2 regions of the Mycolicibacterium boenickei genome follow, and region 1 is predicted to be linked to the other one. Evidence: riboswitches for the same ligand, from Rfam matches in the RefSeq annotation. Region 1 holds a riboswitch; the other holds the start of a gene.
What was found. A riboswitch is a leader RNA that binds a small molecule or an ion and turns the genes downstream of it on or off. The one in region 1 is predicted to bind cobalamin.

Region 1 (7,154 bases):
CCGTGGCCGAGGCCTTCGCGGACCGCGCCTACCAGGCCAACGGCACGCTGGTGTCCCGCCGCGAACCCGGCGCCGTGCTGCACGACGCTTCCGAGATCGCCGAGCGGGTGGCAGGCATGGTGATGGCGGGACAGGTCACCGCGGTGGACGGATCCGTCATTCCGGTGACAGTGGAATCGGTTTGCGTACACGGAGATTCGCCGGGCGCGGTGGAGATCGCGACGGCGGTGCGCGACCGCCTGGTCGCCGAGGGGATCGCGCCGAGCCCCTTCTGCTGACAGGTTCGCCTGGCATGATGGCCGCGTGGTGGCAAACCCGGCGGTGAGGCGTTGGCGGCCGAGTTCCATGCAAGTGCTGGTGGTCGGTGTCATTGCGTTGGCCTTGGCCGGCACCACGCTGCAGGCCTTCGTCGAGAACACCCCCGACGTGGCGACAGCGGCCACCGTGTTCTGCGGTGTGTTCGTCCAGGCCCTGCCCTTTCTGGCACTCGGCGTGGTGATCAGCGGGCTGATCGCGGTCTTCGTCACGCCCGACCGGCTCGCCCGCTGGCTGCCGAGACGCCGGGGCGTGGCGATCCTGGCCGCCGGTGTGGGCGGTGCGGCGCTACCCGGCTGTGAATGCGGTTCGGTGCCGGTGGCACGCAGGCTGTTCGGCGACGATGCCGAGGACGGCACCGTGGGGGCAGCCGCATTGACCTTCATGCTCGCGGCACCGGCCATCAATCCCGTCGTGCTGGTGGCGACCGCCGTCGCGTTCCCCGGCCATCCGCAGATGGTCGCCGCCCGCTGCGCCGCGTCACTGTTCACCGCGCTGATCATGGGAGCGCTCTGGGCCCGGTTCGGCAGCCCCGAGTGGATCACCCGCCGCCTGCCCAAGCCGCATCACGACGAAGGTTCGCGGTGGTCAGTGTTCACCGAAGCCGCCCGCCACGACTTCCTCTCGGCGGCCTCATATCTGGTCGTCGGCGCCGCCGCCGCGGCCGCCCTGCACGTACTGGTTCCACCCTGGGTGTACGAACATCTGGCGGGGCAGCTCGTACTCGGAGTGCTCGTCATGGCGATGCTCGCTGTGGTGCTGGCGTTGTGTTCGGAAGCGGATGCGTTCGTCGCGGCCAGCCTGACCATGCTGCCGCTGCTGCCCCGGTTGGTGTTCCTGGTGGTCGGACCAGCCGTCGACATCAAGCTGTTCGCGATGCAGGCCGGAATGTTCGGCCGCGCGTTCGCCGTCCGGTTCGCCCCCGCCACGTTCGTGGTCGCGACACTGGTGGCGACCGCCGTCGGCCTGCTGATCCTGGGGCCGCAGTGAGCCGCGAGACCGAGAACGCGCTGCTGCTGCTGATCGGGGTCAGCACCGCGCTCATCACCATCAGCGGTGCCTACACCCGCTACGTCAAACCGGGCCTGCTGCCCTACCTCGCCGCGACCGCGATCTTGCTCATCGCGCTGGCCCTCGCCGCGATCGTGCGCGACATCCGACACGGCCGCCGCGAGGACGGACCGGACGAAGCTCACGACCATCCGCACTCCCCCGGCATCGCGTGGCTCCTGCTCATCCCGATCGCACTGCTGGCGTTCGTGGTGCCTCCGGCGATTCGTCCCGATGCCGCGTCAGTGACCGAGGTGTCGACCGATGTGCTGCGCCGGCCGTTTCCGCCGCTGCCCGACGGCCCGGCTCCGGAGATCTCGCTGCCCCAAGCGCTGATTCGCGTGGCCCAGGACTCCGCGGGCACCCTGGACAACCGCACGATCACCGTCACCGGGTTCACCATGCGCGACGGTGACCGCAGCGACCTGGCTCGGGTGGTGATCATCTGCTGCGCGGCCGACGCTCAGCTGGCCCGCATTCGCCTCTCCGGGCCTGCGGCGGCCCAGGTGGCCGGCTATCCGGACAACACCTGGATCAAGGTGGTGGGCACGATCCCGGCGGGACAGAGCGATTCGAGCCGGCGCTCCATTCCGACGATGACAGCCCTGAGCGTGACCCGCACCGAACCCCCGGCACGTCCGTACGCCTACTGACGCGTGAGCCCGCAATCACCGCATTTCGATCCGCCGGGGACCCGGTAGTACAGGCAACAGCTGCGCCGGCGGAACGTGAGGCCGCGCAGGTAGCCGGTGCCGACCAGGTCCCCGGTCGCCAACAGCGATTCGGTGAGATCGCGGGCGTCGTCGGCCAACTCCGGTCGCACCCTGGCGAGCTCATGGGCCGCCGCCACCAGAGCGGCAGCGGCGTTGCCGTACAGCAACCGTGGTGCCATCTTGACCCGCAAGCCGGCGGCCAGCGGCTCGAGGTGCTCGGTGATCACGCTCCGGTACAACCGCTGTGGCAGTGGGCCGTCGACGGGTGTGCCCACCGGGACCGGTAACCGGAGTTCGGTACTGGTGGCATGGCGTTGCAGATCCGCGAGGTCGGGCAGCACGCCGTATCGCAGGGCACATGCCAGCAGCGGTGACCACAACCGCGAGGCATGACTGAACTGGACCAGAGACGCGCCGATGCGCAGATCCGTGGTGCGGTTTCGCGCGGCGGTCGCGTCGACGAGGTCGGCGCAGCCCTGCTCGTAACAGCGTTGCACCGGAACCCAGTCAGTCGGATCGCCACCGAAGGCGATCGCGAAGAAGCCTCCGTACAAGGCGATCTCGCGCAGTTGCGGGTCGATGTTCATCGCCTCGCCACCACCTTGGCAGGAACGGTGACCTGCGGGCTTCCGGTATCGGGGTCAGAGGTGATCCGCGCCTCGACCCCGTACACCTCGGCCAGCAAGCGCTCGGTCAGGACGTCGGCCGGCGCCCCGACCGCGACCAGCCCGCCGTCGGCAAGGACGCAGATCCGATCGCAGTAGGCCGCAGCGAGATTCAGGTCGTGCAACGCCGCGACCACGGTGGCACCGGTCTCCCGCAGCAGCTGCAGGGCCTCGTGTTGATGACGCAGATCGAGATGGTTGGTGGGCTCGTCGAGCACGATCACGTCGGTCCGCTGCGCCAGCGCCCGGGCGATCAGCACGCGTTGCTTCTGCCCTCCCGACAGCCTGCCGTAGCCGGTCCCGCTCAGCTCGGCGATGTCCAGCGCCGTCAACGCCGCGTCGATGATCTCCCGGTCTTCGACGTTGTCGGCCTCGAAGGACCGCTTGTAGGGGGTGCGCCCCATCGCCACCATGTCGAACACGGTGAGCTCGAAATCACCGGTGGCTTCCTGTAATACCGCCGCGACCCGGCGTGCGGCCCGCTTACCCGGCAGCTTCCACACGTCGATGCCGTCGACCAGGACCTGCCCGGTACTCGGCCGCTGCGCCCGGTACAACGTGCGCAGCAGCGTGGTCTTGCCCGCGCCGTTGGGACCCACGACGGCCAGCATCTCACCCGGGACGACCGACAACGACACGTCGGCGATCAACGGTCTGCCGCGCAGCGACACCGAGACCGCATCGAATTCCACGGCCGCCGTCACGTCACGGCCTTTCGCCGCATCAACCACAGGAAGAACGGCCCGCCGGCGAGCGCGGTCAGGATCCCCACCGGCAGCTCCTCCGGCGCGGCCACGGTCCGGGCCACGATGTCGCACACCACCAGGAACGCCGCGCCCAGCAAGGCCGCGGCGGGCAGCGCCCGGCGATGATCGGCACCGACCAGCAGGCGCACCACGTGCGGCATGATCAGTCCGACGAACCCGATGGTGCCGCTGACCGCGACCATGGCCCCGACCATCAGCGCCACGACGACGAACATCCCGGCCCGGAACCGGTGCACATCCAGCCCGAGTGAAGCGGCAGCCTCCTCCCCGGTGTAGAGCAGGTTCAGCGACCGGGTGAAAGCCAGCAGCACCACCACACCGACGAGGACCGCCACCGCGGGCACCCAGACCATGCGCCAGGTGGCACCGCCCAGGCCGCCGAGCATCCACCGCACGGCGGCCTGCGTCTTGTGCGGATCGTCGGAGGTGACGATGAGCAGACTGGCCACCGCGGACAGCACTTCGGCCACCGCGACGCCGGCCAGGATCAACCGCGCCGTCGTCATCCGCCCACCCGAGCGGGCCAGGAAGTACACCGCGACGAGGGCGAGGAAGGCTCCGAGGAAGGCCGCCAGCGGCACGGTGACCACCTGAAGCGCACCGGCGCCGAACACCAGGATCACCACGGCCCCGACCGATGCCCCGGAGGAGACACCCAGCAGCATCGGATCGGCGAGCGGGTTGCGCACCACTGCCTGCAGCGCCATCCCGCATGCCGCCAGGCCGGCGCCCACCACGGCGCCCAGCACGACGCGGGGCAGCCGGGCGTCGAGCACGATGGATTCCCTTACCGCAGGCCAACTCTGCTCGACCAGGCCCGGGTGGACAGCGTGTATCACGATGGCCCACACCTGGCCCGGCGGGATCGACACCGAACCGATTGCCACCCCGGCGGTCATCGCCGCGAGCAACAGCCCGGCCAGCGCGGCGAGGGTGAACCGGTAGGGCATCACACGAACCGGTCCGGGTGCAGCTGCCGGGCCAGCGCGTCCACCGCCCGGCCCACCCGCACGCCGACCACCACCGAGGACAACGGGAGCACCGCGAACCGCTGCTGAGCGACTGCCGGAACATGCTGCAGCAGAGGATGTTCGGTCAGGAACCGCTTTTTCTCGGCGACCGGCTGGTCTCCGTAGTCATAGATCACGATGACCTCGGGCTCCCGCTCGGCGAACTGCTCGAAGGACACGTCGCCCCACACCTTGGGGACATCGGCGAACACGTTGACCCCGCCGGCGGCCTCGATCATCAGGTTGCCTATGCCCTTGCCGCCCGAAGTGAACACGGTCGCCTCGCCGCTGTCGTAGACCGCGACCCGTAACGGCTGGACCCCGCGCAGCCTGTCCGCCGAATCCGCGAGTTCACGGTGCAGCTTCTCGATCTGCTGTCCGGCCCGGTCCGCGACCCCGAATATCGTTCCGATGTTGCGGATTTCGTCATCCACGGTGGACATCGTGACCGGCTCGGGCCGGCAATCCTCGATGTTGAGGTAGGTGTGCACTCCGGCATCGGCCAGGCGTTGCCTGCTGCGGCCCTCTTTCTCGTCGAACGCGCTGTCCCAGCCGCCGTACACGAAATCAGGTTCGACGGCCAGTAACGATTCGTAGGACGGGTATTCCTTGGCCAGCACGGGAACGGCGTCGTAGGCGGCCCGGTACTCGGGCAGGATCTGGTCGTCGAGGTAGGACGTGCCGACCATGGATCTTTCGAGTCCCAGCGCCAGCAGCGTCTCGATCGCGTGCTGGTTGAGTGCGACCGCGCGGGCGGGCGGGCGGTCATAGGTGCTGCTGACGCCGCAATTGTCCACGGTGACCGGGAATCCCGGTGGAGCGTCGCCCTCGGTCTCGGGCGTCGCGGTCGAGGCGCACCCCGAGACCAGTAGCGCCGACGCGAGTCCGGCGATCAGCCAACGAGCAGCCATGGGCGTACCCATCCTCTCCGGGGAGATCCGCCCCAGTACGTGCGAGGTGGCGACTGCGGTGCGTATCTGGCTCTCGACTCCTCAGCGGAGGCTGATCGGTCGATCACAGTGGCGGGACCGCGCCGGATTCACACCGGCTTCCACGATCCGCAGTCGCCCTATCGCCTCGAATGGTAGGTCAAGCGGGGCCGACCACCGGCAGCAGCGCCATCTCCCTGGCGTTCTTGATCGCCGTGGCGACCTGCCGCTGCTGCTGAGGAGTGAGCCCGGTGATACGCCGGGACCGGATCTTGCCCCGCTCACTGATGAAGGTGCGCAGCAGGTGGACCTCCTTGTAGTCGACCTGCGTCACCCCGAGGGCGGTCAACTGATTACGCCTCGGCTTCTTGAGGTCGGTGACCGGTGGGCGCTTCTTGGTGTTCTTCCGGGAATTCGCCGCCATCACCAACTCGACTTCCGCACACCCGGCAGCTCACCGCGGTGCGCCATCTCGCGCACCCGCACCCGCGACAGCCCGAACTTGCGCAGGTGCCCGCGCGGGCGGCCGTCGACCGAGTCTCGGTTGCGCAGCCGCACCGGACTCGAATCACGCGGCAGCCGTTGCAGTGCCGAGACCGCCGCGGCGCGCTGCTCCCGCGTGCTGGCCGGATTGCGGATTGCCTCCTTGAGTTCGGCCCGTCGTTCGGCGTAGCGCTCGACGAGTTTGCGGCGCTGCTCGTTCTTGACGATCTTGGATCGCTTGGCCATCAGCGCTCCTCGCGGAAGTCGACGTGGCGGCGGACGATCGGGTCGTACTTGCGCAGCACGATCCGGTCCGGGTCGTTGCGGCGGTTCTTGCGGGTGACGTAGGTGTACCCCGTCCCCGCGGTCGATCGCAGTTTCACGATCGGCCGGATATCAGTGCTGGCCATCAGATCTTCTCCCCTGCGCTACGCAGCCGCGCCACCACGGCCTCGATGCCGTCGCGGTCGATCACCTTGATTCCCTTGGCGCTGACCCGAAGCCGGATCCGGCGTCCCTCTCCGGGCAGGTAGTAGGTCTTCGTCTGGATGTTGGGGTTCCAACGGCGGCGACTGCGCTTGTGCGAGTGCGACACCGTGTTGCCGAACCCGGGCGAGCGCCCGGTGACTTGGCAGTGGGCAGACATGGGTCTCCTTCGGATGGGGTAGCCTCACGATAATGATAATCGTTTTCAACAACAACCCGATCGGGAGGTGCGGTGCGAACCCCTGTGGTGCTGATCGCCGGTCAAGGTGACAGCGACGGTGTAGCGGAAGAACTGGGCCGCAGGCCGGGAACGGTGCTGGTGCGCCACACCTTCGACGGTCAGGTGGTGCTGCGGACCGTGGCCGACGGCGGCGGGACATCCGACCTCGCCCTGGAGCTGGCCCACGGATGCGTGTCCTGCACGGTCCGCGACGACCTGCTGATCCTGTTGCGGCGCCTGCACCGGCGCAGCGACGTGGAGCGCATCGTCGTGCAGTTGATGCCCTGGCTGGAGGCCGAGCCCGTGTGCTGGGCGATCAACACCATCCGGGTCCACGTCGGCCCGGGTTATCTCGACGGGCCTGCAGCCCGCGACGTCGAGATCGAGGCGGTGATCGCAAGCCTGGACGCGAGCGTCTGGCTGCAACAGTCCGTCGGCGACGAGGAACTGCCCGACGGACGCACCGTCGCCCAGGTGGTCGTCGGGCAGGCCGAGTTCGCCGACATGCTGGTGCTC
Region 2 (7,154 bases), 2.8 Mb from region 1:
CGCCGACCACGACGATGTCGAATCCCTACGCCACCACGTCGGCGCCGAATGGGGCCGCGTTCTGAGGCGAGCCGGCCGGAACTGTTCCAGGCCCTAACCGAACCCGATTCCGATGCCGCCCCAGATGTCGTCGTCGGGCCCGTTGGGGCACGAGACGTCTACGTAGACGGTCGTGTTCGACGGATCGGTGCCGGGCGACCGGTCGGGGTTGTGGACTGCCGTTGCCTTACACCGTGTGAGCGGCTCACTGCTGACCCCGCTGACCCAGTTGATCTGAACGTTGTAGCCCTTGGCGGTGAGGTCGTCGATCGTGTCGGCTGCCGATCGGGTGCCCGCGGTCGGGTCTGCTCCGACCGGTGGCGCCAGGAAGATTGCCGCAGCCAGCACCCACAAGGATGCGAACACCTTCGCACAACTCGACGCTCGCGCCATGATGACTCCTCCGGAGGCCCGGACCGGCTTTGCCAGTCTATTCCTTCGGATCAGCCTGGGGAGACGTCGCCGGATTCAGGACGTCTCGGACTCGTCGGGGCACTGCACGTCCACGTACACCGTCACCGAAGTCTTCGGCAATGCCGGAATTCCACGGTTGGGGTTGTGGATCGAGTTGACCCGGCAACGGTCCAGCGGCAGTGTGCTGGTGCCGCCGATCCAGTTGATCGCCACGGTGTAGCCTTCGGCGCTCAGGGCTGAGATGGTCTCGTCGGCCCGCTGCCCGCTGCCTGCAGTCGGTTCTGCCGTGGCAAATGGCGCGCCCCCGATGGCAATGGCAGGTATGAGTGCGGCAATTCCGGTGATTTTCGTATAGTGAGCATGGAGCAGCATCCCGACCCTCCTGGCGGTCGGATCTCATGCTGTCGCTCTCACCTGCAGCCCCGGCCGTTATCGGCCAGTGTATTCCCGATGTACGGAAAGTGAACTAAAAGTAAATAATATTTCACGCGTCATTTGGAAGCACCTGGCTCCCGTGGATCGTGAGCGTGCTGAGCAAAGCAAATCGGGCAGCGTCCGGGTTTGGCCGGACGCTGCCCGAAAGCTTTTGTTACGGAGCAGGCGGTGCGGGAACGGGAGGTGCCGGTGGAGCTCCGGGGGCCGGTGGCGGTGCCGCCGGATCCGGCAGATTCTCGCCGAGGCCGGACGGAATGTTCGCTCCGGGCGGGGGAGCCGTGCCCGGAAGTGGTTCGCCCAGTTGCTCTTTGGGAACCTGGCCCAGCAGTGAACCGCGCAGGTTGCCGTTGCGGTACAGCGTGTGCATCTGCCGCATCCAGTCGAGCCCGGAGATATCGGCGTTCTCCTGGCCCGGCTCGACTCCGACCACGGTGCCCTGGCCGGGTGCCGACGGTTTCTCGTTCTGCGGGAAGAAGTATCCGTTGTTGAATGCCCTGAGGTTGGGCGCCTCGGTCGGTGGTGGTCCGCCGGGTGCAGACGGAGCCGCATACTGGCCGAGCAGCGCGCCCGGGCTCATGTCGACCCCGTTCGGCACGCCGAGCCGGCCGGGCGCTGTGTCGGTGCCGGTCTGTCCCAGCACCGACAACCCGCTCGGCCCGAGAGGTGCGCCCATCAGCGGCACCTCAGGTCCTGGCGGCGGTGCCGGTTCCGGCGCCGGAGCCGGTGCGGGGACCGCGGGCGCGCCCGGGACCTCCGGCGGTGCCGGGTCGGCGGCGGCGGTTGCCGAGCAGGCAACCGCCGCGCCGACCGCGAACAGCCCGGCTGCGGCGAGGGTGGCCATCGCGTTCTTGATCGCGAATGTGCCGTCCGGGTTCTCGCTCATGCCTTCGTGTTTCGCTTTCACATCCAGACCGTCAGACTGCCTTGGTGACGCCGTAGTAGGCCACCACATCGTCGGTGTCGGTGGTGGAGCTGGTCAGGGTCGCGTACGACCGCAGGAAGGACTGGCCGACGCAGCCGTCGATCTTGATGTGAACGTCCTTCACGGTGACGCGCACCGGCGCGGCCTTGAACGACTTCTTGTTCACCGAGACGTTGGTGACGGTGCCGGGCTTGGCGTGGATCTCGATGGTGCCCGAGATCGGCATGCTGACACCGGTGGGGATGATGCCGGCCAAGGTGGAGCCCGAGGTGCTCAGACCGATCGACCCGATGAGGCGGACCTGTCCGAGTTCGATGCCGCAGCCGATCTGGTAGCCGGTGTCCAGCGTGCCGCCGGTCAGCGAGGTGGACCCGCCTCCGGTGACGGTGCCGGTGAAGGTGGCGCCCACCAGGTACTCACGCGACGACGCGGCGGTGGTCAGTGGTGCGACGGGCAGCTGGCTCTCGTCCTTCGCGGAGACGGTGAGCGTCCAGCCGTCCGGGGTCTTGACGACACCCGGCTCGGCGGAGGCGACGAGCCCGTTGTCCGGGGGCGGGCCGGCATCCACGGCCGGGTCTCCGGGCGGTGGCGGCGGGGGGTCGGCCGACGCGAGGGGCGCCAACGCAACCGGGGCCAGCAGGCAGACGGCAGCCAGGGTGGCGAATCGATTCAACATGCGGGAACTTGTGCCTCTCGTGGGGTTCGAATCCGAGGGATCTGGGCGAGTCATGTGTCGTATCCGGGCCGGGTCAGACGGCCTTGGTGACGCCGAGGTAGGTGATGACGTCATCGGTGTTGTCGGTGGAGCTGGTCAGGGTCGCGTAGGTGCGGATGAACGACTGACCGGCGCACTGATCGAACTTGATACGGACGCCCGTGATGGTCACGCGGGTACCGGTGCCCTTGAACGACTTCTTGTCGATCGGGACGATGGTGACCGTGCCCGGCTTCAGGTACACCTTGCCCTGCAAGCTGATTCCGGTACCGAGGCTGGCGTCGCCCGCGGAACCGGTGAACGGAATCTTGATACCCGGGGTGAAGCTGGCACCCGGGTTGATCTCCGTCTCGTCGCTGATGATGCCGCAGCCGATCTGGGCGCCGGCCTCCAGCGTGCCGCCGGTGAGCTTGGTCTTGCCGCCGCCGGAGACCTTTCCGGTGAACGTGCCGCCGACAAGGTATTCGCGCGACGAGATGGCGGTGGTCAGCGGGGCCACCGGCAGCAGGGTCTCGTTGGAGCCGGCCACCGTCACGTGCCAGCCGTCGGGGGTGTCCAGCACTCCCGGGGGTGAGGACGGCACCGCGCCGGTGTCCGGTGGGGGCGGAGCCGGCGCGGCGGCCGCTGCGGGGGCGGCGGGGTCCGGCGGCGGCGGGGGATCCGCGAGGGCAAGGGGCGCAATCGCTACAGGGGCCAACATGCAGACTGCAGCCAGCGGGGCAAAACGACTCAACATGCGTGAACTAGCGCCTCTCGTGGTTCGGGCCCTGTCGTTCCGCGACGCGCCGTGGTCGTCAGAACCCAACGGGTCCAAGGAATCTGTCGCGACGAATCATTAACCGGTTGCGTTTCGATTCGGTGAACAACGACCCAACAGTTGCCGCCACCTTCCCGTCCAGCTGGCATCCCCGAACCTGTGAGGTCGCTGGGAAACGGCATGCGCCGCAGCGCAATACATATATGAGGTATCGGGAGCGACACCCGGCACGCAATGGACGACGCGTGGAGGGAACGGGTTGGTCGGTTGTTCACCTTTTGGACATGTGAACCCTCGACCGTGTGGTGATCCGGGGGGTAAGGCGGATGCGTCGAGCAGGCGCGGCCGTCGAACGTGGCGCCTGGCGCCTAACTGCTACCGACTGACGGAGGAATCGTTGAAGTCGACTCAGGTATACGAGCGAGGGTTCGTGTCGCTACTCATTGCCTTCGGCATCGGTTTCGCTGCCATGCCCACCGCCATCGCCGAACCGGGCGATGAGGCCGGTGCCCCGGGTCCGGTGGCGCCCGCGGTGCCCGAGTTGCCGCCGGTGACGGCCGGAGCCCCCGCTGTGGGGCCGGCACCGGTTCCGGTTGCCAGCACGGATGACCCTGGCGTGCCTGCGGTTACGGCCTGCTCGACGTTCGCCAACGCGCTCGACTCTGCGTCGACGTTCTACGGCGACTTCGCGGATTCCATCGAAGGGGTGGAGCGGCCCGATTACGGCGATCCGACGATCAGCACGACGAACACCAGCGGCCGCACGGCGCTGCGGGAAGCCGCCGCGTCGGCGATGAGCGCGGCCGGTACCCCCGGACTCTCGCCCGATATCGCCAACCCGATGCGCTCTTGGTCGTTCGGAGCCACCAAGCTGCTCCTGAAGATGGGCTTGCGGACCGGTGGTCAGTCTCTCAACGACACGGCTACCCAGCTCAACAACGATGCGACCAATGCTCAGATGGCCTGTGCCGCTGCGGGGACCCACGCCTGACGGCGAGCTCAACCACCATGTGCGCGGTGAGCCGTGCCGTCTGTAAAGGAATGCCGTGATCCGGCTTGCGATTTCGTTGCTCATGCTCGCCCTGTTGGCAACCGGTTGTGCCGGCAACGGCGACAAGGCCCAGGGCCCACCGAAGGAGGTGCCCAAGTCGGCCCTCGAGGGATTGCTGCTCACCACCGACCAGGTCGACACCGTGATGGGGGCCGCAGGAATGGTGGCGCACAAGCCGGTCACCGAGATGAACGATCATCGCAACCTGTTGCCCAATCTCAACTGCCTCGGCGCCTGGCAGGTGAACGAGTCCGCGATCTACGGGGATCGCTGGACCGCCATGCGTCAGGTGCTGCTGCGCGCTCCGGACAACGACAACTGGGACAACCTGTTGGTGCAGTCGGTGGTGATCTTCCCGTCGTCGCAGGAGGCCACCGACTTCCTGAACCAATCGGCCGAACGCTGGGCCAAGTGCACCAACCACAACGTGAACATCACCCTGAACGGGGAACCGCTGCCCAGGTGGAGGAGCGGCGATCTGACCACGACGGACTCAGAGCTCACCTTGCCCTTCACCCGTGTGAACGGGGATCAGACCCGCGCCTGTCAGCGCGCGCTGGCCGTGGCCGCCAATCTCGTCATGGACATCCAGGCGTGTAAGCCGGCCGGTTCATCGGTGACCCAGGCCGCCGACGTGGTGGACCAGATCAAGGCGGCGATGCCTCGCTGACGGTGTCCGCCATCGGGCAGCGGGTAGTCTGGGGCACGCAGCTGGTTTGCCGGCACCGGGGTGTTTGCGGTGCCGACATCGAACGCCGCATGCTGATTTCGATGCGACGTGAGAGGGAACCCGGTGAGAATCCGGGACTGTCCCGCAGCGGTATGCAGGAACGACCACCGTCATCAGCACTGGCACGCAGGGATCTGCGGCTGGGAAGCGACGGTCAGTAGGAGCACGGTTTCCGTGCGTGCCTGTGAGTCCGAAGACCTGCCAGCCGTACCGGGCGCGCCGCGCCCGGTGGTTCATCGCCTCGCGGAATGGGCAGTGGCCGAAGACGGTTCGCTCGTGGCGGGTGGCTGTGTTCGGTTCGATGTCTCCTGGCGGTGGCCATCCCCGTCGCACGTTGAAGGACGTCGTCATGAGCACAACCGCAGCAGCACCATTCACCGCCACCGTCCTCGGGTTGCCCCGAATCGGACCCAACCGCGAACTCAAACGCGCCGTCGAGAAGTACTGGGCCGGCCGCATCGATCGCGACGAACTGGAGTCTCTCGCCGCGACATTGCGCCGCGACACCTGGGAGTCGCTCGTCGCGGCCGGCGTGGACTCGGTACCGGTCAACACGTTCTCCTACTACGACCAGATACTCGACACCGCAGTTCTGGTCGGAGCCATGCCGGCCCGGGTCCGTGGGATCGCCGATGATCTCGACCGGTATTTCGCTGCCGCCCGCGGGAACGACGAAGTCGCGCCGCTCGAGATGACGAAGTGGTTCGACACCAACTACCACTACCTCGTGCCGGAGCTCGGACGGGACACCGCCTTTGCCCTCGACCCCACCAAGGTGCGGCGCGAACTGAAAGAAGCACGTGCACAGGGAATTCCAGCGCGTCCGGTGATCATCGGACCCATTACCTTCCTGGCACTGTCAAAGGCTGTAGACGGTGCGGTCCAGCCGCTCTCTCGGCTGGACGAACTCGTCGATGTGTACGCCGAACTGCTGGGGGCTCTGGCGGATCAGGGAGTCGGATGGGTCCAGATCGATGAACCGGTGCTGGTCACCGATATCGTCGACAATGCGGCCGAACTCGCGGAGCGGGTCTATGCCCGGCTCGGTGGCGTGAACAACCGGCCCGCGATCTTCCTGGCGACGTACTTCGGTGAACTCACCGACGCGCTGCCGGCCCTGGCCCGAACGCCGGTCGAGGCGATCGGTGTCGACCTGGTGTCCGGTTCTGCCGCTGCCCTGGCGGCGCTGCCCGGGCTCAACGACAAGCTTCTGGTGGCCGGGGTGGTGGACGGCCGCAATATCTGGCGCACCGACCTGGAACAGGCGCTTGGCACGTTGGCGATGTTGCGGGAATCGGCGGCCGCGATCGCGGTTTCTACGTCGTGCTCGACGCTGCATGTGCCGTACTCACTGGAGGCCGAACCGAATATCGATGCGGCGCTGCGTAGCTGGCTGGCCTTCGGGGCCGAGAAGGTCGACGAGGTGGTAGCCCTGGCGCGAGGTCTCGGGCAGGGACGGGACGCGATCGCGGATGAGATCGCGGCATCCGACGCCGCCCTGTCAACGCGCAGGTCCGATCCGCGGCTCAACAACGGCGCGGTCCGGGCACGGATATCGACGCTCGTAGCCTCCGGCGCAACGCGTGGACCGGCCGATCAGCGCCGCATCGCTCAGCAGGACCGGCTCAACCTTCCGGCGTTGCCCACCACCACGATCGGGTCCTACCCGCAGACCTCGGCGATTCGGGTTGCTCGTGCAGATCTGCGCTCCGGCAAGATCGATGCCGCCGAGTATCAGCGTCGGATGAAGTCCGAGATCGCTGATGTCATCAAGCTGCAGGAGGACCTGGGACTCGACGTGCTGGTGCACGGTGAGCCCGAGCGCAACGACATGGTGCAGTACTTTGCCGAGCAGCTCGATGGATTCTTCGCGACCCAGAACGGCTGGGTGCAGTCCTACGGGAGCCGGTGCGTGCGCCCGCCGATCCTCTACGGGGACGTGGCCCGGCCGGAGTCCATGACCGTCGAGTGGATCACCTACGCTCAGTCGCTCACCGACAAGCCGGTCAAGGGCATGCTCACCGGTCCGGTCACGATCCTGGCCTGGTCGTTCGTCCGTGACGATCAGCCGCTGGCGGACACGGCTTTTCA

Region 2: it holds a riboswitch for cobalamin, as region 1 does, so the genes downstream of both, metE (5-methyltetrahydropteroyltriglutamate--homocysteine S-methyltransferase) here and G6N57_RS02545 (ABC transporter substrate-binding protein) in region 1, are expected to answer to the same signal.

The regions. Positions count from the first base shown of each region.
Region 1 covers NZ_AP022579.1:574,964-582,117, forward strand. Annotated here, with positions in the region: gene G6N57_RS02515 (LamB/YcsF family protein) at 1-278, shown strand, start outside; gene G6N57_RS02520 (permease) at 346-1,305, shown strand; gene G6N57_RS02525 (TIGR03943 family putative permease subunit) at 1,302-2,018, shown strand; gene G6N57_RS02530 ((2Fe-2S)-binding protein) at 2,012-2,665, opposite strand; gene G6N57_RS02535 (ABC transporter ATP-binding protein) at 2,662-3,447, opposite strand; gene G6N57_RS02540 (FecCD family ABC transporter permease) at 3,444-4,460, opposite strand; gene G6N57_RS02545 (ABC transporter substrate-binding protein) at 4,460-5,431, opposite strand; cobalamin riboswitch at 5,472-5,598, opposite strand; gene rpsR (30S ribosomal protein S18) at 5,610-5,873, opposite strand; gene rpsN (30S ribosomal protein S14) at 5,873-6,178, opposite strand; gene rpmG (50S ribosomal protein L33) at 6,178-6,342, opposite strand; gene rpmB (50S ribosomal protein L28) at 6,342-6,578, opposite strand; gene mrf (ribosome hibernation factor-recruiting GTPase MRF) at 6,651-7,154, shown strand, end outside.
Region 2 covers NZ_AP022579.1:3,398,922-3,406,075, forward strand. Annotated here, with positions in the region: gene G6N57_RS16205 (hypothetical protein) at 1-65, shown strand, start outside; gene G6N57_RS16210 (hypothetical protein) at 94-432, opposite strand; gene G6N57_RS16215 (hypothetical protein) at 508-825, opposite strand; gene G6N57_RS16220 (hypothetical protein) at 1,043-1,771, opposite strand; gene G6N57_RS16225 (MspA family porin) at 1,803-2,486, opposite strand; gene G6N57_RS16230 (MspA family porin) at 2,560-3,261, opposite strand; gene G6N57_RS16235 (Rv2240c family protein) at 3,752-4,273, shown strand; gene G6N57_RS16240 (sensor domain-containing protein) at 4,329-5,003, shown strand; cobalamin riboswitch at 5,081-5,283, shown strand; gene metE (5-methyltetrahydropteroyltriglutamate--homocysteine S-methyltransferase) at 5,413-7,154, shown strand, end outside.